DNA from 4 places in the Streptomyces sp. EDA2-14 genome. Region 2 is predicted to be linked to each of the others. Evidence: riboswitches for the same ligand, from Rfam matches in the RefSeq annotation. Region 2 holds a riboswitch; each other region holds the start of a gene.
The links. Region 2 has a riboswitch for cobalamin ahead of ACY34M_RS03305 (prenyltransferase/squalene oxidase repeat-containing protein). Riboswitches for the same ligand answer to the same signal wherever they lie in the genome.
Positions count from the first base shown of each region.

Region 1: another riboswitch for cobalamin. It lies ahead of ACY34M_RS29140 (ribonucleoside-diphosphate reductase subunit alpha); the one in region 2 lies ahead of ACY34M_RS03305 (prenyltransferase/squalene oxidase repeat-containing protein).
Region 3: another riboswitch for cobalamin. It lies ahead of ACY34M_RS31415 (ABC transporter substrate-binding protein); the one in region 2 lies ahead of ACY34M_RS03305 (prenyltransferase/squalene oxidase repeat-containing protein).
Region 4: another riboswitch for cobalamin. It lies ahead of metE (5-methyltetrahydropteroyltriglutamate--homocysteine S-methyltransferase); the one in region 2 lies ahead of ACY34M_RS03305 (prenyltransferase/squalene oxidase repeat-containing protein).

Region 1 is NZ_JBUEGE010000015.1:17,091-22,570, forward strand. It holds gene ACY34M_RS29140 (ribonucleoside-diphosphate reductase subunit alpha) at 1-2,360, opposite strand, end outside; cobalamin riboswitch at 2,488-2,618, opposite strand; gene ACY34M_RS29145 (GNAT family N-acetyltransferase) at 2,681-3,193, opposite strand; gene mctP (monocarboxylate uptake permease MctP) at 3,297-4,925, opposite strand; gene ACY34M_RS29155 (DUF3311 domain-containing protein) at 4,922-5,188, opposite strand; gene ACY34M_RS29160 (YbdD/YjiX family protein) at 5,313-5,480, opposite strand, start outside.
Region 2 is NZ_JBUEGE010000001.1:750,648-756,127, reverse strand. It holds gene ACY34M_RS03325 (aldehyde dehydrogenase) at 1-240, opposite strand, end outside; gene ACY34M_RS03320 (MBL fold metallo-hydrolase) at 513-1,589, shown strand; gene ACY34M_RS03315 (hypothetical protein) at 1,758-2,003, shown strand; gene ACY34M_RS03310 (flotillin family protein) at 2,018-3,184, shown strand; adenosylcobalamin-variant (AdoCbl-variant) riboswitch at 3,294-3,369, shown strand; gene ACY34M_RS03305 (prenyltransferase/squalene oxidase repeat-containing protein) at 3,474-4,694, shown strand; gene ACY34M_RS03300 (SCO2322 family protein) at 4,691-5,359, shown strand; gene ACY34M_RS03295 (energy-coupling factor transporter transmembrane component T) at 5,363-5,480, shown strand, end outside.
Region 3 is NZ_JBUEGE010000017.1:103,996-109,475, reverse strand. It holds gene ACY34M_RS31425 (ABC transporter ATP-binding protein) at 1-99, opposite strand, end outside; gene ACY34M_RS31420 (FecCD family ABC transporter permease) at 96-1,142, opposite strand; gene ACY34M_RS31415 (ABC transporter substrate-binding protein) at 1,139-2,167, opposite strand; cobalamin riboswitch at 2,231-2,431, opposite strand; gene ACY34M_RS31410 (GntR family transcriptional regulator) at 2,445-3,122, opposite strand; gene ACY34M_RS31405 (CaiB/BaiF CoA transferase family protein) at 3,374-4,636, shown strand; gene ACY34M_RS31400 (enoyl-CoA hydratase/isomerase family protein) at 4,723-5,480, shown strand, end outside.
Region 4 is NZ_JBUEGE010000014.1:206,457-211,936, reverse strand. It holds gene ACY34M_RS28955 (cation-translocating P-type ATPase) at 1-1,319, opposite strand, end outside; gene ACY34M_RS28950 ((2Fe-2S)-binding protein) at 1,380-2,054, opposite strand; gene ACY34M_RS28945 ((2Fe-2S) ferredoxin domain-containing protein) at 2,084-2,470, opposite strand; cobalamin riboswitch at 2,532-2,654, opposite strand; cobalamin riboswitch at 2,760-2,985, shown strand; gene metE (5-methyltetrahydropteroyltriglutamate--homocysteine S-methyltransferase) at 3,148-5,466, shown strand.

The sequences.
Region 1 (5,480 bases), on a different contig from region 2:
CAGGACTCGGGGTTTTCAAGGGAGCAGGCGACGGCCTCGGGGTCGGCGGCCTGCTGGGGTACGGGGGTGGTGCGCGAGCCGGAGCCCGCCGCCCGCGCGATGCGCGTCGCGGGGCGCGAGCGCAGGTAGTACGTCGTCTTCAGGCCCGACTTCCACGCGTACGCGTACATCGAGGAGAGCTTGCCGATGGTGGGCGTCTCCATGAAGAGGTTGAGGGACTGGGCCTGGTCGAGGAACGGGGTGCGGGCCGCCGCCATGTCGACGATGCCGCGCTGCGGGATCTCCCACGCCGTGCGGTACAGCGCGCGGATCTCCTCCGGGACCCAGGTGAAGCCCTGCACCGAGCCGTTGGCCTCGCGCAGCGCCTCGCGGGTCTTGGCGTCCCAGACGCCGAGCGCCTTCAGTTCGTCGATCAGGTACGAGTTGATCTGGAGGAACTCGCCCGACAGGGTCTCCCGCTTGAAGAGGTTGGAGACCTGCGGCTCGATGCACTCGTAGACGCCGGCGATCGAGGCGATCGTCGCGGTCGGCGCGATGGCGAGCAGCAGCGAGTTGCGCATGCCGACCTCGGCGATACGTTCCCGCAGCGCCGCCCAGCGCTCCGGCCACGTGAGCTGTACGTCGTAGTGGTCGGGGTGCAGCACACCGCGCGCCGTACGGGTCTTCTCCCAGGCGGGCAGGGGACCGTTGCGCTCGGCGAGGTCGGCCGACGCCTCGTACGCGGCGAGCATGATCCGCTCGGCGATCCGGGTCGACAGCTCGCGGGCCCGCGGCGAGTCGAACGGCAGGCGCAGCTTGAAGAAGACGTCCTGGAGGCCCATGGCGCCCAGGCCCACCGGGCGCCAGCGGGCGTTGGAGCGGCCCGCCTGCTCGGTCGGGTAGAAGTTGATGTCGACGACGCGGTCGAGGAACGTGACGGCCGTACGGACCGTCTCGTCGAGCCGCTCCCAGTCGATGTCGCCCTCCCGCACGAACGCGCCGAGGTTGACGGAGCCCAGGTTGCAGACGGCCGTCTCCCCGTCGTCCGTCACCTCCAGGATCTCCGTGCAGAGGTTGGAGGAGTGGACCGTGTGGCCGGGCTCCGCCGTCTGGTTCGCGGTGCGGTTGGCGGCGTCCTTGAAGGTCAGCCAGCCGTTGCCGGTCTGCGCGAGGGTGCGCATCATGCGGCCGTACAGATCGCGGGCGGGGATGGTCCGCTGGGCCTTCCCCTCGGCCTCGGCCTTCCGGTACGCGGCGTCGAACTCCTCGCCCCACAGGTCGACGAGCTCGGGCACGTCGGCCGGCGAGAACAGCGACCACGGCTGGTCCGCGTTGACCCGGCGCATGAACTCGTCCGGGATCCAGTGCGCGAGGTTCAGGTTGTGGGTGCGGCGCGCGTCCTCACCGGTGTTGTCGCGCAGCTCCAGGAACTCCTCGATGTCGGAGTGCCAGGTCTCCAGGTAGACCGCCGCGGCGCCCTTGCGGCGGCCGCCCTGGTTCACGGCGGCGACCGAGGCGTCCAGCGTCTTAAGGAACGGGACGATGCCGTTGGAGTGCCCGTTCGTGCCGCGGATCAGCGAGCCCCGGCTGCGGATGCGGGAGTACGAGAGGCCGATGCCGCCCGCGTGCTTCGAGAGGCGGGCCACCTGGTGGTACCGGTCGTAGATCGAGTCGAGCTCGTCGAGCGGGGAGTCGAGGAGGTAGCAGCTCGACATCTGGGGGTGGCGGGTGCCGGAGTTGAAGAGGGTGGGGGAGGAGGGCAGGTAGTCGAGTCGGCTCATCAGGCCGTACAGCGACGCCACGTCCTCCAGGGCCCGCACGCCCGTCTTTGAATTGAACGCAGTGTCCTCCGCCAGGCCCGCGGCGACGCGCAGCATGAAGTGCTGCGGGGTCTCGATGACGTGCCGGGTGATGGGGTGGCGCAGCAGATAGCGGCTGTGCAGGGTGCGCAGGCCGAAGTAGCCGAAGCGGTCGTCGCCCGCCACGTCGATCAGCGCGTCGAGGCGCGCCGCGTGCACCCGCGCGAACTCGGCCGTGCGGTCCGCGATCAGGCCCTCGCGGTGGCCGACCGCGATCGACTCCGTGAAGCTCGTGACGCCCTGCGAGGCGGCCTCGGCGGCGATGGAGCGGGTGAGCAGGCGAGCGGCGAGCCGGGAGTAGGCGGGGTCCTCGGAGATCAGCCCGGCCGCGGCCTCGGTGGCGAGATCGCGCAGCTCGGCCTCATCGGCCCGCGCCGAGCGGCCGCGCAGCGCGGCGGCCGCGATCCGGCCGGGGTCGGCGTCGGGGAGGTCGGCGGTCAGCTCGGTCAGGGTGCGCAGCAGGGCTGCACCCGGGCCGTCCTCGGGGGCGGCTGAGACCGGTTCGGCGGGCGCGATGGTCACGTGGAGGCTCTCCCTCGCTCGGCTCGAGGCCTGCGGGGAGGAGGTGGCAGCGCGGGCGCGCGATGGCGGGCCCTCGTCCACCGGCCCTTTCCGCGAGGCCCGGACGTCGTCGACGCCCGGGCCGGACGGCTCGGGCGTACCGTCGACAGGTCATCGGACTCGCGTGGGCGCTTTTGTACGCCTACGCACACCGTTGCGGGACAGTTCCGGATTCGCACCGGATTCCCCTGCGGCGACAGCGAGAGCGAGCATACATGTTGTGTCGGGCTTTCGCGTCAGCCCCATATGTTGTGTCGGCGTGGCGGTGGCGTCCCGCGCCCTCAGCCCGTCGGCGCCTGCGCCGTCAGCCGCAACTCGTACGCCCGTAGCACCACTTCCGGGATCGGGGCCCAGTCGCGGTCCGGGATCCGGGTGAAGCCGAGGCGCTCGTAGAGGCGGTGCGAGGCGGTCGCCAGCGGCTGCGTGCACAGCACCACGGCCGTCTTGCCCGCCGCGCGGGCCCGCTCGACCACGGCGCGCACGAGCGCCTCGCCGACGCCCTTCCCGCGCGCCTCGACGTCGACCGCGAGCATCCGGAACTCGGCCTCGGAGGGGCGGGCGATCTCCGCGTACTCGTGGTCGTGCGAGCCGACGTAGGTGACGCTGCCGACGAGCCGGCCGTCCGGGGCCTCGGCGACGAGCACCTCGGCCGTCCGCGCGCGCTTCTCGACGTCGCGCAGCTCGGCCGCGTACCAGTCGTTCTCGCCGAACGCGAGGAGGCCGCTGCCCAGGTAGGCGCGGGCACTCAACTCGCCTAGCACGGCGTACTCATCGGGGCGCACAGTTCTGATCACGACGCCATGGTTACGCGACCCGCGGCACCGGTGGCAACGCTTTCCGGAAAATGTGTCGGGCCCCTCCGCGGGGAGGGGCCCGACACCGGTCGCGTGCGCGCGCCTAGTGGCCGGTCTCCGCGCCGACCTTCGGCAGCTCGACCTGCACGCCCTTGTCGCCGGCGTCGGCCGTGTAGTCCTCGGCGGACGTCTCGTCGACGCCGTCCGGGGCCTTCACGGCCTTCAGGACGAAGGTGAGGACGACGGTGACGACGACGTTCAGGACGAACGCCGTCGTGCCGATGTAGCCGATCTGGCCGATGCCCGGGATCTCCGCCGACGAGCCGCCGAAGTGCGCCTGCGTCGGCGAGGCGACGCCCCACGCGGCGAGCGTGCCGTAGACCATGCCGACCGCCCAGCCGGCGAGCAGCGCCCACCGGTGGAACCAGCGCGTGAACAGGCCGCCGACCAGGGCCGGGAAGGTCTGCAGGATCCAGATGCCGCCCAGCAGCTGGAAGTTGATCGCGACGGTCTTGTCCATGGTGAGGACGAAGGCGAGCGCGCCCACCTTCACCAGGAGCGAGACCAGCTTGGAGACCTTGGTCTCCTGCGCGGCCGTCGCGTTCGGCTTGATGAAGTCCTTGTAGATGTTGCGCGTGAACAGGTTCGCCGCGGCGATGGACATGATGGCCGCGGGGACCAGCGCGCCGATGCCGATGGCGGCGAACGCGACACCCGTGAACCAGTCCGGGAACATGTCCTCGAACAGCTGCGGGATCGCCAACTGCCCGTTCTGCACCTTGATCCCGGCCGCGATCGCCATGAACCCGAGCAGCCCGAGCAGGCCCAGCATCAGCGAGTACAGCGGCAGGATCGTGGTGTTGCGGCGGATCACGTTGCGGCTCTTGGAGGAGAGCGTCGCCGTGATCGAGTGCGGGTACATGAACAGCGCCAGGGCGGAGCCGAGCGCGAGCGTCGCGTACGTCCACGTACCCGAGGAGCCCGGCGCGAGTCCGGCGACGGGCTTGCCCGCCGCCTCGTTCGCGGCGTCGAACTTGTCGCTCGCCGCGGCGAAGATGTCGTCGAAGCCGCCCAGCTTGATCGGGATGTAGATGATGGCCACCGCGATCACGATGTAGATCAGGGTGTCCTTGACGAACGCGATCAGCGCGGGGGCCCGCAGACCCGAGGAGTACGTGTACGCGGCGAGCACGCCGAAGGCGATCAGCAGCGGCAGGTCCTTGATGAACCAGTTGGTGTTCTCGCCGCCGCCGACGCCCATCACGTCGAGCACGGCCTGGATGCCGACCAGTTGGAGCGCGATGTACGGCATCGTGGCGAGGATGCCGGTGACCGCGACCGCGAGCGAGAGCCCCTTGGAGCCGAAGCGTCCGCGCACGAAGTCCGAGGTGGTCACGTACCCGTGCTTGTGCGAGACCGACCACAGGCGCGGCAGGAAGGTGAAGATCAGCGGGTACACGAGGATCGTGTAGGGCACGGCGAAGAAGCCGGAGGCGCCGGCCGCGTAGATCGCCGCGGGAACGGCGACGAACGTGTACGCGGTGTAGAGGTCGCCACCGAGCAGGAACCACGTGATCCAGGTGCCGAACGAGCGGCCGCCCAGACCCCATTCGTCGAGGGACGCCTCGTTCTCGGCCTTGCGCCAGCGCGCGGCGAGGAAGCCCATGACCGTGACGGCCACGAAGAAGATGATGAAGACGGTGAGCGCGACACCGTTGACGCCGCCGTTCACGCCTGGCCTCCAGCCGACTGAGCAGACTTGCGGGCACGCTGGTCGCGCTGCCACAGCTTGTACGCGATCATCGTGAGCGCGGTCGAGACGAGCACCCAGAGCATCTGGTACCAGTAGAAGAACGGGACGCCGATCAGCGTCGGTTCGACCTTGGCGTAGGAGCTGACCCAGAGCATCGCGACGAACGGTGCGACCAGACAGAGTGCAATGATCACGCGCACCGGCGTGACCACCGGTTGTTTCACTTCAGGCGCATCGGACATTCGCGGTTCCGTTCCCCTCGCGGATCAGAGATCCCACTCGTCTCAGTTTCAACGTGCGGAATCTAGGCGAGAGTCTTGATCTATGGAACCCCTGTCCGGATAACGGACGTGCCCGCACCCCTGTTCAGCAGCAGCGGAACCCCTGCCGGGGATCCGCTTCCTGCCGATCCGTCCGCATGCGCTCGAAGTCGCGCCGAGTCGGCACGGGCGCACCGGGGTGGGTCTCCCCGAGATGCGCCACGTACCGCTCGTAGCCGCTCTCGTCCGTCAACTCCCGGACGAACCAGCGCAC
Region 2 (5,480 bases):
GTCCTTGATCCTCGTGATGATCTCGATGCGCTCGTCGAGGCTCATCCGCGGCCAGGGGCCGTCCTCGAAGGCGCGGCGGGCGACGGCCACGGCCCGGTCGACATCGGCGGGCGCGGCGTGCGGCACCCGGCCGAAGACCTCGCCGGTGTGCGGCGAGACGACCTCGATGACGTCCTTGCCGAGCGGGTCGGTCAACTCCCCGCCGATGAACAGCTGTCCGTATTCCAAGAGCTCGGTCATGGCTGACATCCTCACGTCACGACAGTCGACGATGCCTCACGTCCGGTTCCAGCTCCCGACACGAACCGCGCGAGCTCGGTCATGGCTGGCATCCTCACGCACGACATTTCTGACGGTGTTTCAGAACTGATACCAGTTCTAGTTGCGATCCGGAAGGGTGGTGCAGGGACCGTGCATACGGTTCGCCGGGGCGACCAATGAAACAAGTTCTACAAGTTCCCGTACAGTGGCCGCAGTTCGGCTGGTTCGGCTGGTTCGGCGGAGGGAACCCGATGGCAGAGGCGTCAGACGCGGCGGAGGCCGCGCAGGTGACCGACCACGGCGGGGGTGTGCACAGCATCCGCGTGCCGATCCCCGACAACCCGCTCGGCTATACCCTCGTCCACCTCGTCGACACCGACGCGGGCCCCGTCCTCGTCGACACGGGCTGGGACGACCCGACCTCCTGGGACGCGCTGGCCACGGGCCTGACCGCCTGCGGCACGAGCGTCGAGGAGCTGACCGGCGTCCTCATCACGCACCACCACCCGGACCACCACGGACTGTCGGCGAAGGTGCGGGAGGCGTCCGGGGCCTGGATCGCGATGCACGAGGCCGACGCGGCGGTGGTGCGGCGCACGCGGGAGAACAAGCCGGAGCGCTGGTACCGCTACATGGTGGCGAAGCTGACGGCGGCCGGTGCGCCCGACGAACACCTCGCCCCGCTGATCGCGGCCCGCGACTCCGGGAAGCCGCGCGAACTGCCGGGCTTCGCGCCGGCGTTGCCGGACCGCACCATCACCCCCGGCGACCTCCTCGACCTGCCGGGCCGCAGGCTGCGCGCGATCTGGACGCCGGGCCACACCCCCGGCCACGTCTGCCTGCACCTGGAGGAGGAGCACCCGTCGGGCCGTGCGGGCAACGGCCGGCTGTTCTCCGGCGATCACGTACTCCCCGGCATCACCCCGCACATCGGCCTGTACGAGGACCCCGACGACGCCACCGTGACGGACCCGCTCGGCGACTACCTGGACTCGCTGGAGCGCGTGGGCCGACTCGACCCGGCGGAGGTCCTCCCGGCACACCAGCACCCGTTCACCGACGCCCCCGCCCGCGTAAGGGAGTTGCTGGTCCACCACGAGGAACGTCTCACCGGCCTGCTGACCCTCCTCTCCTCCCCCCTCACCCCGTGGCAGCTCGCCGAGCGCATGGAGTGGAACCGCCCGTGGTCCCAAATCCCCTACGGCTCCCGCACGATCGCCGTATCGGAGGCAGAGGCCCACCTGCGACGCCTCCAGAAGACAGGCAGAGTCGAACAGGTCCCGGGAACCGACCCCGTGACCTACCGATCAAGCCCCGCCGGCGATTGAGGCGCGGGGTCCGGGGCAGCGCCCCGCGACCGCAACACCGGTACCGCGAAACGGGTCCCACCCCTCCGGAGGATCTTTGCCGCGCCCTGATGGAAGAGCCGCCCCCACGGGCGTATCTTCAGCCCCCAAGGGCTCGCACGAGCTGGAACGACAAGGGGGCGCCCGCCGATGACGCCGGACGAGGCAGTGGTCGGCCGAACGGGGAAGCTGGTCGTCGGCACGCGTGGGGCCGAGGGTCCGGGTGAAGTGCTGGTGCAGATCAGGGGCGGTACCGAGACGTTCATCGCGTACTCGGACGAGCCCCTGGAGCGGGGCGCCACCGTGCTCGTGATCGAATCCCGCGGAAGCCGCCAGGTCGCGGTCATGGCCTGGACCGATCCTCTCCTCTCCGGTGGCGAGGGCGGTGCCCGCTAAGGAGACGTACAGGCATGTTCGGATATCGCGTTCCCGCGCCCGACGAGGCGATGCTGATCTCGGGTGGCAGGCGGGGACTTGGGGGAGCGCCGTTCCGCGTGGTCACCGGGCACGGGAAGTTCGTGCTTCCCGTGCTCCGCAAGACCCGCTTCCTGTCGCTGGCGATGATGGAGTCGGAGGTCGTCGAGAAGTGCGTGACCCGGCAGGGCATCGCCCTGACCGTGCGCGCCGTCATCGCCTTCAAGGTCGGCAACGACCACGAGTCGATCGTCAACGCCGGGCAGCGGTTCCTGTCCGACCAGGAGCAGATGTCGGTCCTGACCGGCCGGATCTTCGCCGGTCACCTGCGCTCGATCATCGGCTCGATGACGGTGGAGGAGATCGTCACGGAGCGCCAGAAGCTCGCGACCGAGGTCCTGGACACCTCGAAGTCGGAGATGGCGAAGATCGGCCTGCACGTCGACTCGCTCCAGATCCAGTCCATCGACGACGGCAACACCGGCTACATCGAGGCCATGTCCCGCCCGCACAAGGCGGCCATCCAGCGGCAGGCGCAGATCGCGCAGGCCCAGGCCACGCAGGCCGCGGCGGAGGCCGAGCAGGCGGCGGCCCGCAAGCAGGCCGAGTACGCGCGGCAGACCGCGGTCGTGCAGGCCGAGTACAACGCCGAGGTCGACCGGGCCAAGGCGCAGGCCGACCAGGCGGGCCCGCTCGCGCTCGCCCACGCCCAGCAGGAGGTCCTGGAGGCACAGACGGAACTCGCGCTGAAGCAGGCCGAGTTGCGGGAGAAGCAGCTGGTCGCCGAGGTCGTGAAGCCGGCGCAGGCCGACGCGGAGCGCATCCGCGTACTGGCCCTCGCCGAGGCCGAGCGGATGAAGATCCAGGCGGAGGCGGCGGCGTCCTACGACCGGGTCGCCCTCGACCGCATGCTCATCGACCAGCTCCCGCAGATCGTGAAGGAGGCCTCGGCGGGCCTGTCCGGAGCGAACGTCAACGTCCTGAACGGAGCGGACGGCCTCGGCGAGATCGCGGCGGGTCTGGTGGGCCAGGGACTGACGATCCTGGACTCGGTACGGAAGAACCTCTCCGGTGAGGGGGCGGACGAGGTTGGCTCGGCGATGGAGCGCTACGTGGGCGCTCCGCGCGGGGGCAGGGACGACGGTCCGGTGGACGTCCGCTGAACGTCACGGGGCTCCGCCCCGGACCCCGCTGCTCAATCGCCGCAGGGGCTTGAAACATCCAGCCCCGAGGGCGCGACCGCGCTGCCGGGTACAGTAAAGAGGTCGTCAGTACGTACGTACGAGGGGAAGCCGGTGCAAATCCGGCGCTGACCCGCAACCGTCACAGCCGGAATGCCTCGTACGTACCTGCTCGGCTCAGCACCGTCGAGGAATACGGAGCAGGAGCCGCCCGGTACCCCCGTGTGCCGCGCCGCCCCGCTCCCCGCAGGGAGAGGCAACCCGCGCCACCATGAACATTCGCCGCAGCGCCGCGCTCGTCGCCGCGACCGTCGCGATCGGCGCCATGGGCGCGCAGGCCGCGACCGCGGACACGTCCTCCCCTTCGCCGAAGGTGGTCGTGCCCTCGGGCCTCTACGGCAAGGGCGACCCCACGTACGACGGAGTCTGGCGGCAGTCGCTCGCGCTCGTCGCGCAGGACACCGTGGGCGTGAAGCCCGCGGCCAAGGCCGTCGACTGGCTGGCCGGCCAGCAGTGCGAGAACGGCGGCTTCGCCGCCTTCCGCGCCGAACCGACCAAGGCCTGCGACAGCAAGACCAAGATCGACAGCAACGCCACCGGGGCGGCCGTACAGGCCCTCGCCGCGGTCGGCGGCCGTGACGGCGAGGTCGCCAAGGGCGTCGACTGGCTGAAGAAGAGCCAGAACGCCGACGGCGGCTGGGGCTACAGCCCCGGCATGGACAGCGACGCCAACTCCACGTCGGTCGCCATCGGCGCGCTCGCCGCGGCCGGCGAGAAGCCCGCCGACGTGAAGTCGGGCAAGGGCAAGACCGGCACCGACGCCCTCGCCTCGCTCGCCCTCCCCTGCGCCAAGGGCAAGGACGGCGGCGCGCTCGCCTACCAGCCCGACAAGAAGGGCGAGCTCGCCGCGAACGCCGACGCCACCGCCGCGGGCGTGCTCGGCGCCCTCGGCACCGGCTTCGCTCCGGACAAGGGCAAGGCCCCGGACACGTACACCTGCGAGGACGGCAAGAGCGCGGAGGACGTCGCGCACAACGGCGCCGTCTACCTCCAGAACCAGATCAACACCCGCCTCTACCTGAAGTCCCAGCTGGCCGGTGCCACGGACCAGCCCGACTACGGCAACACCGCCGACGCGGTCACCGCCGTCGCCGCGGCCGAGGGCATCAAGGCCACCAAGGACTCGTACGCCTGGCTGGAGAAGAACGCGAAGGGCTGGGCGTCGCAGACCGGCCCCGCCGCCTACGCCGAGCTGATCTTCGCCGCGCACGCCACCGGCAACGACCCGCGCGACTTCGGCGGCACGGACCTGGTGAGCGCCCTCAACAAGACGGGCCCGGAGCCCGCGTCCGCGAAGTCGTCCGGGTCGGACTCGGACGAGAAGAAGGACGACGGCGGTGGCGGCGCCAACTGGTGGATCATCGGCGTGATGTTCATCGCCGCCGTCGGCGCCGGTTTCCTGCTCAGCGGCCGCAAGAAGCAGCAGCCGTGACCGCGCGCAGGTCGGCCGGGCTCGGCGGGCTCGTCCTCGGGCTGCTCGCCGCGCTGCTCGCCACGACCGTCGCCCCGGCGCAGGCCGCCGGGTACCGGTACTGGTCGTTCTGGGAGCGGGACGGCGACCGGAAGGCGTGGACGTACGCGACGGCGGGCCCCTCGCAGACCAAGCCGGAGGACGGGGACGTCCAGGGCTTCCGGTTCGCGGTGAGCGAGGACTCCAAGGACGCGAAGCAGCCGCGCGGCGCCGCGTCGTTCGACACGATCTGCTCCGGCACGTCCGCCGAGGACGGCAAGAAGCGGATCGCGCTGGTCGTCGACGCCGGCACGGCGGCCGACGCCCCGTCCGGCGAGACCCCGCCGAAGCCGCGCACCGCGTGCGCCCAGGTCGCCGAGGGCGCGACGAGCGCCGACGCGCTCGCCGCCGTCGCGAAGCCGCTGCGCTACGACAGCAGCGCGATGCTGTGCGCGATCTCCGGATACCCGAAGGCGGGCTGCGGCGAGCAGGTGTCGTCGTCGAAGACCCCGGACAAGGCGTCCGAGAAGCCCGCGGCGAAGGACTCCGGGGACTCCGGTCCCTCGGTGGGTCTCATCGCGGGCATCGCCGTGGTCGTCGTGCTCGGCGTCGCGGCGGGTGTGCAGGCCCGGCGCCGCCGCGGCTGACGCATGACCGGCTCCTCGTTCCGCGCCCCTCGGGCCCACCGCTCCAACGCGCTGCATCCGGGCGCCTGGTGGATCTGGGCGCTCGGCCTCGGCACGGCGGCGTCCCGCACCACGAACCCGC
Region 3 (5,480 bases), on a different contig from region 2:
GGTGACCGTGCCGGGCTCCGGTGTCAGGCTCACCCCGTCGAGCACCAGGGCCCCGCCCGGCGACCACGACACACGCTCCGCGCGCAGCCCCGCCGTCACCGCACACCCCGGCGGCGGTAGAGCACCAGCACGAACGCCGGCACACCGATCAGTGATGTCACCACACCCACCGGAACCTCCTGCGGTTCGAGCACCGTCCGCGCGACCGTGTCCACCCACACCAGGAACACCGCCCCCGCGAGCGCCGTCACCGGCAGCAGCCGGGCGTGCCCGGGGCCCACCAGGGCGCGCGCCGCGTGCGGCAGCACCAGGCCCACGAAGCCGATCGCCCCCGCCGCGCTCACCAGCGCCGCCGTGAGCAGCGCCGTCACGCACAGCAGCACGATCCGGGTGCGGGCCACCCGGACGCCGAGCGTGGCCGCCGCCTCCGCCCCGAAGGCGAACGCGTCGAGGGCGCGCCCGTACGCCAGGCACACCACGAGCGCGACGGCGAGGACGGCCAGGCACAGCCACACCTCGGTCCAGCCGACCCCGCTGAGCGAGCCGAGCAGCCAGAACAGCACACCGCGCGTCGTCTCCGCGTCCGCAGACGTCAGGACGACGAACGAGGTCAGCGCCGAGAACAGCTGCATCGCCGCGACCCCGCACAGCACCACCCGGTCCGTGCTCCCGCCCAGCGTGTGACTGAGCACAAGGACCAGCGCGAACGAACACACGGCGCCCAGGAACGCGCCGCCCGACACGGACACGGCACCCCCGCCGAGCCCCAGCACGACGACGAGCACGGCGCCGGTCGACGCCCCCGACGAGACACCGAGCACGAACGGATCGGCGAGCGGATTGCGCAGCAGCGCCTGGAGCACCGTGCCGCACACCGCGAGCCCGGCCCCGCACACCGCCGCGAGCAGCGTCCGCGGCAGCCGCAGGTTCCATACGATGCCGTCCCGGATCGGCGAGAGGTCCGAGGTGCCGAGGCCGATCCGGTCGCCGACGGCCGTCCACACGTCGCCGACCCGGATCTGCGCGGGACCGAAGGTGATCGCGAAGGCCACGGAGACACAGAGCGCGGCGAGGCCGGCCGCCCAGGCGAGAGCGGCCCGAACGGAGACGCGAGGGGAGGCCGCCGGATGCGCCGCCGTCATCGCGCGAGCCCGAACTCACGCAGCCCCGCGGCCACCTGCTCCACTCCGTCGACGGTCCGGATGGTCGGGTTCATGGCCTGCCCGCTCAGGCGCACGTACCGCTTCTTCTTCACTGCGGTCAGCTGCTTCGTGACGGGGTTCGACTCCAGGAACCCGATCTTCTGCGCGGCCGACTCCGCCGACTGCGAGCGGCGCGTCAGATCGCCGATGACCAGCACGTCCGGATCGCGCTCCGCGACCGTCTCCCAGTTCACCTGCGGCCACTCCGCGCGCGTGTCGTCGAAGACATTGCGCGCCCCGAGCTCCTTGGTGACGACGCCGGGCGCCCCGCAACACCCCGCCATGTAGGGCGAGTCGGAGTTGGCGAACCAGTACAGGACGTCGACGCCGTGCGCGTCGACACCGGAAGTGGCCTTGTTCACGCGCGACTTGAGCGTCCCGATGAGCTTCTCGCCGCGCTCCTCGACGTCGAAGACGCGCGCCAGGTCCCGGATCTCGCCGTACACGACGTCGAGGCCCAGGGCCTTGGTCCGCACCCCGTCCCCGTCGCCCCCGTTGTCCTTGCCCGCGCAGTCGCTGGGGGAGAGGTACGTGGGCACGCCGAGCTTCTCGAACTCCGCGCGCGGCGCCACTCCGCCCTTGCCGAGGGTGTACGTGAACGAGGCCGCGGCGAAATCCGGTTCGGTGCCGAGGACCTTCTCGAACGACGGGTAGCGGTCGGCGAGGCGCGGCACCTTCGCGTTGTCCTTCGCCAGGTTCTTGAGGACCGGGTCGGTCCAGGTGGCGGTGCCCACCATCCGGTCCGCCAGGCCCAGCGAGAGCATGATCTCCGCGGAGCCCTGGTCGAGGGCGACGGCCCGCTTCGGGGCGTGCTCGACGTGGACCTTCCTGCCGCAATTGGTGAGCGAGACGCCGCCGCCACCGGCGGCGTCGTCCTCGGTCGCGGCAGGCGTGCCGCAGCCGGTGATCAGCAGGGCGAGCGCCAACAGCGGTGTGCATCGGCGGAGCTGACGTGCGAACAGCACGGAGGTTCCTTCGCGTCCAGGGCTCATACGCGGAGCCGGCCTACGGTCCGCCCCCGGGCCACGCGGCTCTGGAGGCCGCCAGCAGGTCTTCGGACTCGGGGTCGGCCGAGCGGAGCGCCTTCCCGGACCGATGTGCCGGCCCAGTGGCAGTGGCTCCGCCCGTCACCCTTACCGCTGCGCGTCAGTTCCGGATTCGCACCGGATTCCCTGACCCGTGTGCGTAGAAAAACGCACAAAGGTACGACTGGCTCGGCGAAACTATCACGCCCGGCGTCGGCTACGCGGAGGGCGGCGTGAAGACCGCTTCCAGCTGGGGGCGGGTCCCGTCCCTGTGGTGGTCCATGAGGGAGACGAGGCGTTCGTGGTCCCGGGCCCGGAGCGCCTCGACCATCTCCGCGTGCTCGTCGACGATCCGCTTCTGCGACAGCGGGTCGTGCAGGAGGTAGGCCCGGTAGCCGTCGCTCAGCTGCCAGACGCGGCGCAGTTCGGCGACGACGAGGTCCAGGCCCGACGCGGTGAACATGCGGAAGTGGAAATCGGAGTTGAGGCGGGCCATGGCGGTGAGGTCGGCGCGGGCCGACGCCTCGGCGATCTGCTCGTTCACGGCGGACAGTCCTTCGAGGGCGGAGGCCGAGAAGGGCGGCAGTCGGCGCAGCACCTCCGCCTCCAGGACCCGCCGCATCAGATAGGTCTGCTCGAACTCGGCCGCGGTCAGTACCTTCACCCGGTACCCGACGTTGCGGACGTGATCGAGGACGCCCTCGCTGGCCAGCACCCGCAACGCCTCGCGGACCGGGGCCCGGCTGACCCCGAGACGCGCGGCCAGCGCCTCCTGGCGCACCGGGCTGCCCGGTGTCAGATCGCGCGCGAACAGCATCGCCCGCAGCTCCTCCACCACCTGGGCCACCGCGCCGGACACCGCGTCCAGCCGCTCCGCCCCCGTCTGAGCCGTCACTGTTGCCTGCCTTCCCGCCGAGGGTTGTCGACTCTAACTCCCCTGAACACGCAGGGGCATTGACATGGTGCCGCACTGTGCGTCAGATTGCATCCAATCTTGCTCGGATGGATGTCCCGTTCGGTAGTGAACGCCCCGATATGAAACCCGACGATGGCTTCAATACACGTCATCGGCGGCCGATTTCAGAGGAGGACTCGGCGATGACGCCGAAGGAACCGGCAGAATCGGTAGACAATTCCGAAGCGGCAGTGGAGACGGCGAGCGGCGGCGGACCCCCTGCGGGCTGGCCGCTCAACGGCGTCCGCGTCGTCGACATCACCTCGACGCTGATGGGCCCGTACTGCACCCTGCTGCTCGCCCAGTGGGGCGCGGACGTCATCAAGGTCGAGCCGCCCGCAGGCGACGTCGTCCGCTACATCGCCGACACCCGGGGCAACGGCATGGGCCCCGCCTTCCTCAACACCAACCGCGGCAAGCGCAGCGTCGCCCTCGACCTCAAGGCGCCCGGCGCCGCGCCCGTCCTCGCCGCACTCGTGGACTCGGCCGACGTCCTCGTGCACAACCTGCGCCCCGCGGCCGCCCGCCGACTCGGGCTCACCGCCGCATCCGCCCTGGAGCGCAACCCGCGCCTCGTCCACTGCGCGTTCCGCGGCTTCGCCGCCGGCGGCCCCGACTCGGACCGGCCCGCCTACGACGACGTCATCCAGGCCGCCGGGGGAGTCGCCGCACTTCAGGGCGGCGACGGCGGAGCGGAGTACGTGCGGCAGGCCGCGGCCGACAAGACGGTCGGCATCTACGGCGCCGCGGCCGTCCTCGCCGCGCTGCACGGCCGCGAGGCCACCGGGCGGGGCCGCGCCGTCGAGGTCCCGATGATGGAGACCATGGCCTCGTTCACCCTGCTCGAACAGCAGGGCGGCCGCGTCTTCGACCCGCCCACGGGCCCCACCGGCTACGCCCGTACCCGCTCCCCGCACCGCCGCCCGTGCCGCACCAAGGACGGCCACCTCGCCGTCATGATCTACACCGACGCCCAGTGGCGGTCCTTCTTCGCCGCGATCGGCCGCCCCGCGCTCGCCGACGACCCGCGCTTTCGCACCATCACGGAGCGCACCGAGCATATCGACACCCTCTACTCGATGGTCAACGCCGAGCTGTTGCTGCGCACCACGGCCGAGTGGCAGGCCGAGTTCGACGCCCGCGACATACCCGCGACCCGCGTCAACACCCTCGACGACCTCTTCACCGATCCGCACCTGAGCGCCACCGGCTTCTTCGAGCGCACCGAACACCCCACCGAGGGCACGCTGTTGCTCGGCCGGCCGCCGGTCCACATGACGGAGCCCGCCGCCGGTGCTTTCTCCTGCGAGGACGACGGCCCGCTGCGCCCCGCCCCGCACCTCGGCGAGCACACCCGCGAGGTCCTCGCCGAGCTCGGCCTGCCCGGCACGGACGCCGCCGCCCTCTTCGACACCGGTGTGGCTCGCGAACCGGGCGCCGCGACCGCCGCCTGAGCACAGCCACCCGCCAGTCACCCGGTCAGCCACCCCTCAGCCACCCGTCGGACCCGAGAAGAGTCCGCCGAACGGAAGGATCCGCCATGTCCGCGGCCGAAGACCTCCTCTACTCCACCCGCGACCACATCGCCACCATCACCCTCAACCGTCCGCACCGTAAGAACGCCTTCACGCTCCCCATGGCCGACGCCTGGGCCGAGGCGCTGCGCCGCGCCGACGCCGACCCGGACGTCCGCGTCATCGTCGTCACCGGCGTGGGCGACGCCTTCTGCTCCGGCGTCGACCTCGCCGACTTCAAGGGCGAACAGCGCACCCCGATCCAGGAGAAGAGGCTGCTCACCGAGCGCGTGCACCAGGTCGCACGGGCCCTTGAGGACCTGGACAAGCCGGTGCTCGCGGCCGTCGCAGGACCGGCCGTCGGCGCGGGCATGGACATGGCCCTGCTGTGCGACCTGCGCTTCGCCGGCCGCTCCGCGCGCTTCTGCGAGGGCTACATCAAGGTCGGCCTGGTCCCCGGCGACGGCGGCTGCTGGCTGCTGCCCCGCGTCGTCGGCCAGGCGGCCGCGCTGCGCCTGCTGTGGACCGGCGACTTCGTCGACGCCGCCGAGGCGCACCGGCTCGGCATCGTCGAGGACGTCTTCGACGACGCCGACCTCCTCGACGAGGTGTACGCGTTCGCCGCCCGGCTCGTGGCCCGCCCGCCCGCCGCGCTCGCCCTGATCAAGCGCGCCGTCCGCCAGGGCGCGAACCACGATCTGCGCACCGCGCTCGACCTGATCTCCTCCCACATGGCCGTGGTGACGTCCATGGACGACTCCCGCGAGGCCTACGACGCGTTCCG
Region 4 (5,480 bases), on a different contig from region 2:
CGGTTCGCGCCGGTGTCGTAACCGGCGGTCATGCCGAGGGTGCGCAGCGCCCCCTCGGTGGGCTCGCCGACGAGTTCCCAGCGGCCGCTGTCGCCGCGGACGACACGGGCGTCGTTGCACTCGGCCATCACTTCGACCAGCGAGCGCAGATCCGCGTGGTCGGCGAGCGCGGCCGGGGCGCCGTCCAGGGTGACCTCGCCCTCCGGGGCGTAGCCGAGGCCGCTGACGTCGTAGGTGTGGGCGCGGGTGCGCACGAGCCGGGCGGTCATCTCGTTGGTGGTGAGGGTGCCGGTCTTGTCGGAGCAGATCGTGGTGACCGAGCCGAGGGTCTCGACCGCGGGCAGCTTGCGGGTGATGGCCCGGCGCCTCGCCATCTGCTGCACGCCGAGCGCGAGCGTGATGGTCACCAGGGCGGGGAGCCCCTCGGGGACGGCGGCGACGGCGAAGCCGATGGCCGCCGACAGCAGCTCCGACGTGCTGAAATCGTGCAGGGCGCCGATCACGATCATGACGACGGCGGCGACGAGGATCAGGAGCGCGAGCCGCTTCCCGAAGGACGCGAGGGTCCGGGAGAGCGGTGTCTCCAGCGAGTCCACCTGGTCGATCATCGTCTGGATACGGCCGATCTCGGTGTCCGCGCCGGTGGCGACGACGACGCCGGTGCCGGTGCCCGCCGAGATCAGCGTGCCGGAGAACAGCATCGGGGTGCGGTCCCCCACGCCCGCGTCCGCGTCCACCGGATCCACGTGCTTGGCGGCCGGCAGCGACTCGCCGGTCAGGGCGGCCTCGTCGGCGCGCAGCCCGGTGGACTCCAGGAGCCGCAGGTCGGCGGGGACCCGGTCGCCCGACCGCAGCCGCACCACGTCCCCCGGCACGAGCTCCTCCGCGTCCGCCTCGACCCACGCCCCGTCGCGCCGGGCGTGCGCCATGACGGAGAGCATCGACCGGATCCCGTTCAGCGCCTTCTCCGCCCGGCCCTCCTGCACCAGGCCGATCACGGCGTTGATCACGGCGACGGCGAGGATGACGGAGAAGTCCACCCAGTCGCCGAGCAGCGCCTTCAGCACGGCGGAGCCGAGCAGGACGTAGATCAGGACGTCCTGGAACTGGGCGAGGATCCGCCGCCACAGCGGGGTCGGGGCGGGTGGCGCGAGGCGGTTGGGCCCGCTGTCGGCGAGCCGCCGCGCTGCCTCCACCCGGGTGAGTCCGTCGGCGGAGGTGTCGTACCGCTCCAGCACCGCCGGCACCGGCAGGGACCACGGCACCGCCGCATCCTCGCCTGCGGGGTCCGGATGACTCGTGGCCGCGCTGCTGGACATGGTCCCAGTGAACAATGGGACAGGTGCGCTGTCGCGTTGTCCGTACTCCCCCGCGGCCGGTCATCGCACCAAGCAGCAGTCCCCGCACTTCCCGCCGCCCGGCGCCCGGTAGTACAGGCAGCAGCTGCGGCGCCGGAACGTCAGCTCCGGGCCGGTGATGCGGCCGGTGCCGCGCAGCCGGCCCGTGTCGAGCAGGGTCTGCGTCAGGTCCGTGACCGCCGTCCGCAGGCCCGGCCGTGACCTGAGCAGTTGCGCCGCCGAACCGACAAGGGCCGACGCGGAGTTGCCCGCCAGCAGGCGCGGCGCCGTCTTCACGGTGAGACCGTCCTCGATCCGTTCGAGGGCTCCCTCGACCTGCCCGTGCACGGCGTCGGCGAGCGCGGGCAGCCCCGGGACACGTAGCCCCCGCGGCTCGGCCAGGCGGAGGGCCGAGCCGTCGCCCGCCCACTCCACGGTGCGCATCGTCGGCACGATTCCGTGCACGAGGGCGCAGGCCAGGACGGGTGACCAGAGCCGGGCCGCGAGTCCCAGATGGGCGATCGAGACACCGATCCGGGCCTCGGGGGATGCGTAGCGCTCGTTGACCGTCCGGGCCCGGGCGGCGAACCCCGCGTGACTGGGCCCATCGGTGTCGGCGGCAGCGTGCTCGCCCGGCGCCCGGCCCACATCAAGGGCGAAGAAACCGCCGATCCGCGCCACATCCCGCAGCACCTCGGCCACTTCCTCCGTAGACACCTCTTCCGGCTCTCCGGACACTTGGGCGCTCACGATGCCGTGGCGCGGCGCGGCCGGTCGATGAGGTACAGGTCGAGGATCTCGGGCCGGGGCGCGACTCCCGGCCCTCCGGCGCTCACCCACCGCGCGATGTCCTCGGTGGCGTCGGAGTCGTTGACCAGGCCGAGCCACACCGGTCGTGCGCCGGCCGCCCGACCGGCGGCGGAGGGCTGCACCACGACGACGTTGGCCTGCTCGCACACGTCCAGGCACTCGGAGATCCGCACCGGCGCGACCTCCCGGAGCCGCGCCTTCTGCGCCGCGTGATCGCCGGCGACCTTGACGGTGCCGCAGCAGCAGTCACGGCACACGACCACCCTGCACGCGACCGCGCGGTCCGCCGCCGTGCTCACTTCGTCCGCGAGCCGTTCAGGCATGCCGCGTCCCTCCTCTTGCCGGGGAGTTCCGCCCCGGATCGCTTCGAGGGGGCGACAGCGTGAGTCTCCTGGCTCTCGGGTCCGTGCTCGTCCCGGCCTTCCCACCCTTGCGGGGCAGTGGCGCGTCGGGATCCGCTCGCCGATCACAGTGGCGGTACCGCACCGGATTCGCACCGGTTTCCTCGGGCCGCCGTCGCCCATGTCCTCGGCCATCCTGCCATGTGTGCCACGGCCCTTGGGCCGCAGCCGAGTTGTGGCCCCCTGTGGCCAGGCGTGAGCGCGGGGCCGTAGGGTTGCGCACGCAGCTGGTTCGCCCCGTCCGCCAGGCGGGATGCGTCGCAAGAGGGAACCCGGTGGGAATCCGGGACTGCCCCGCAGCGGTGAGTGGGAACGACCGCCGTCATACGCACTGGGCCCCGCGACAGGGGACCCGGGAAGCGACGGCCAGTAGAAGTTCCGTACCTGTACGGGACGCGCCCACGAGTCCGAAGACCTGCCATCTGCCCGTGCGCGGACGACACGTGCACGGACATCCCGGTGACCTCGTGGGCGGGTCGGCGTGCACACCGAGCGGACGACCGCGCCATCGCGTGCCGGGTCGTGACCGCCGGTCGTGCCACTCCTTCGCGCCGCACGGGTCTGCGGGATCTCAGGGATACGTCTCGAAGGAGAACTCCGTGACCACCAACACCGCGGCGGCGGCAGCACGGGCCACCGTGTACGGCTACCCCCGCCAGGGACGCGACCGCGAACTCAAGAAGGCGATCGAGGGGTACTGGAAGGGCCGCCGCACCGCCGACGATCTCCGTTCCACGGCCGCCGACCTGCGCCGCGCCAACTGGCGCGAGCTCGCCGACGCCGGCATCGGCGAAGTCCCCACCGGCGACTTCTCGTACTACGACCACGTCCTCGACACCACCGTCATGGTCGGCGCCGTCCCGCGGCGACACCGCGCCCAGGTCGACGCCGACGCGCTGGACGGCTACTTCGCCATGGCGCGTGGCACGCAGGACGTCGCACCGCTGGAGATGACCAAGTGGTTCGACACCAACTACCACTATCTGGTGCCGGAGTTGGGTCCGGACACGGTGTTCGCCGCCGACTCCGCCAAGCAGGTCGCGGAGCTGCGGGAGGCCGTCGCGCTCGGTCTGGCCGCCCGTCCTGTGCTGGTCGGACCCGTCACGTATCTGCTGCTCGCCAAGCCCGCGCCCGGTGTCGCGGCCGACTTCGACCCGTTGACCCTGCTCGACCGGCTGCTGCCGGTGTACGGGGAGGTGCTCGCCGATCTGCGGGCGGCCGGGGCCCGGTGGGTGCAACTCGACGAGCCGGCCCTGGTCCAGGACCGCACCCCGGCCGAGTTGAACGCCGCCGCCCGCGCCTACCGCGACCTCGGCGCCCTCACCGACCGTCCGAAGCTCCTGGTCGGCACGTACTTCGACCGACTCGGTGACGCGCTGCCGGTGCTGGCCAAGGCCCCGGTCGACGGCCTCGCCCTCGACTTCACCGGCCCGGCCGCCGCCAACCTGGACGCGCTCGCCGCGGTCGGCGGGCTGCCCGGGAAGCGGCTGGTCGCCGGTGTGGTGGACGGCCGCAACGTCTGGGTCAACGACCTGGAGAGGTCCCTCGTCACGCTCGGCACCCTGCTCGGCCTCGCCGACCGGGTCGACGTCGCGCCTTCCTGCTCGCTGCTCCACGTCCCGCTCGACGCGTCCCTGGAGCGGGACATCGAGCCGCAGATCCTGCGCTGGCTCGCCTTCGCCCGCCAGAAGACCGACGAAGTGGTCACCCTCGCCAGGGGGCTGGCCGGCGGCATCGACACCATCACGGCCGAACTCGCGGGAAACCGGGCCGCACTGAGCTCCCGCGCCACCTCGCCGATCACCAGGGACCCGGCCGTCCGTGCCCGCGCCGCCGCCGTCACCGACTCCGACACCCGCCGCTCGCAGCCGTACGACGAACGGGCCGCCGCCCAGCGCGCGCTCCTCGGCCTGCCGCTGCTGCCGACCACCACCATCGGGTCGTTCCCGCAGACCACTGAACTGCGCACCGCCCGCGCCGAACTGCGCGCCGGGCGCCTCGACACCGCGGGCTACGAGGACCGTGTCAGGAGCGAGATCCGCGAGGTCGTCTCCTTCCAGGAGAAGGCGGGGATCGACGTCCTCGTGCACGGCGAGCCCGAACGCGGCGACATGGTGCAGTACTTCGCCGAGCAGCTCACCGGCTACCTGGCCACGCGGCACGGCTGGGTGCAGTCGTACGGCACGCGCTACGTCCGCCCGCCGGTCCTCGCGGGCGACATCTCCCGTTCCGAACCGATGACGGTGCGCTGGACGTCGTACGCCCAATCGCTCTCCGACCGTCCCGTCAAGGGCATGCTCACCGGGCCCGTCACCATGCTCGCCTGGTCCTTCGTCCGCGACGACCAGCCGCTCGGCGACACCGCACGGCAGGTCGCCCTCGCCCTGCGCGACGAGGTCGCCGACCTGGAGGCGAGCGGCACGTCGGTCATCCAGGTCGACGAGCCCGCGCTGCGCGAGACACTGCCGCTGCGCGCCCTTGACCGTGCCGCCTATCTCGACTGGGCCACCGAGGCGTTCCGCCTGACCACCTCGGGCGTGCGTCCGGACACCCAGATCCATACACACATGTGCTACGCGGAGTTCGGTGACATCATCCGGGCCATCGACGACCTCGACGCCGATGTCATCAGCCTGGAGGCCGCCCGCTCCCACATGCAGGTCGCGCACGAGCTCGCCGAGCACGGCTACCCGCGCGAGGCGGGCCCCGGTGTCTACGACATCCACTCCCCGCGCGTACCGAGCGCCGAGGAGGCATCCGCGTTTCTGCGTAAGGGACTTGAGGCCATCCCCGCCGAACGGCTGTGGGTCAACCCGGACTGCGGGCTGAAGACCCGCGGCTGGCCCGAGACGCGCGCCGCGCTGGAGAACCTGGTGACCGCGGCACGGACCGTGCGCGCGGACCTCGGCACCGCCTGATCCACCCCACACCG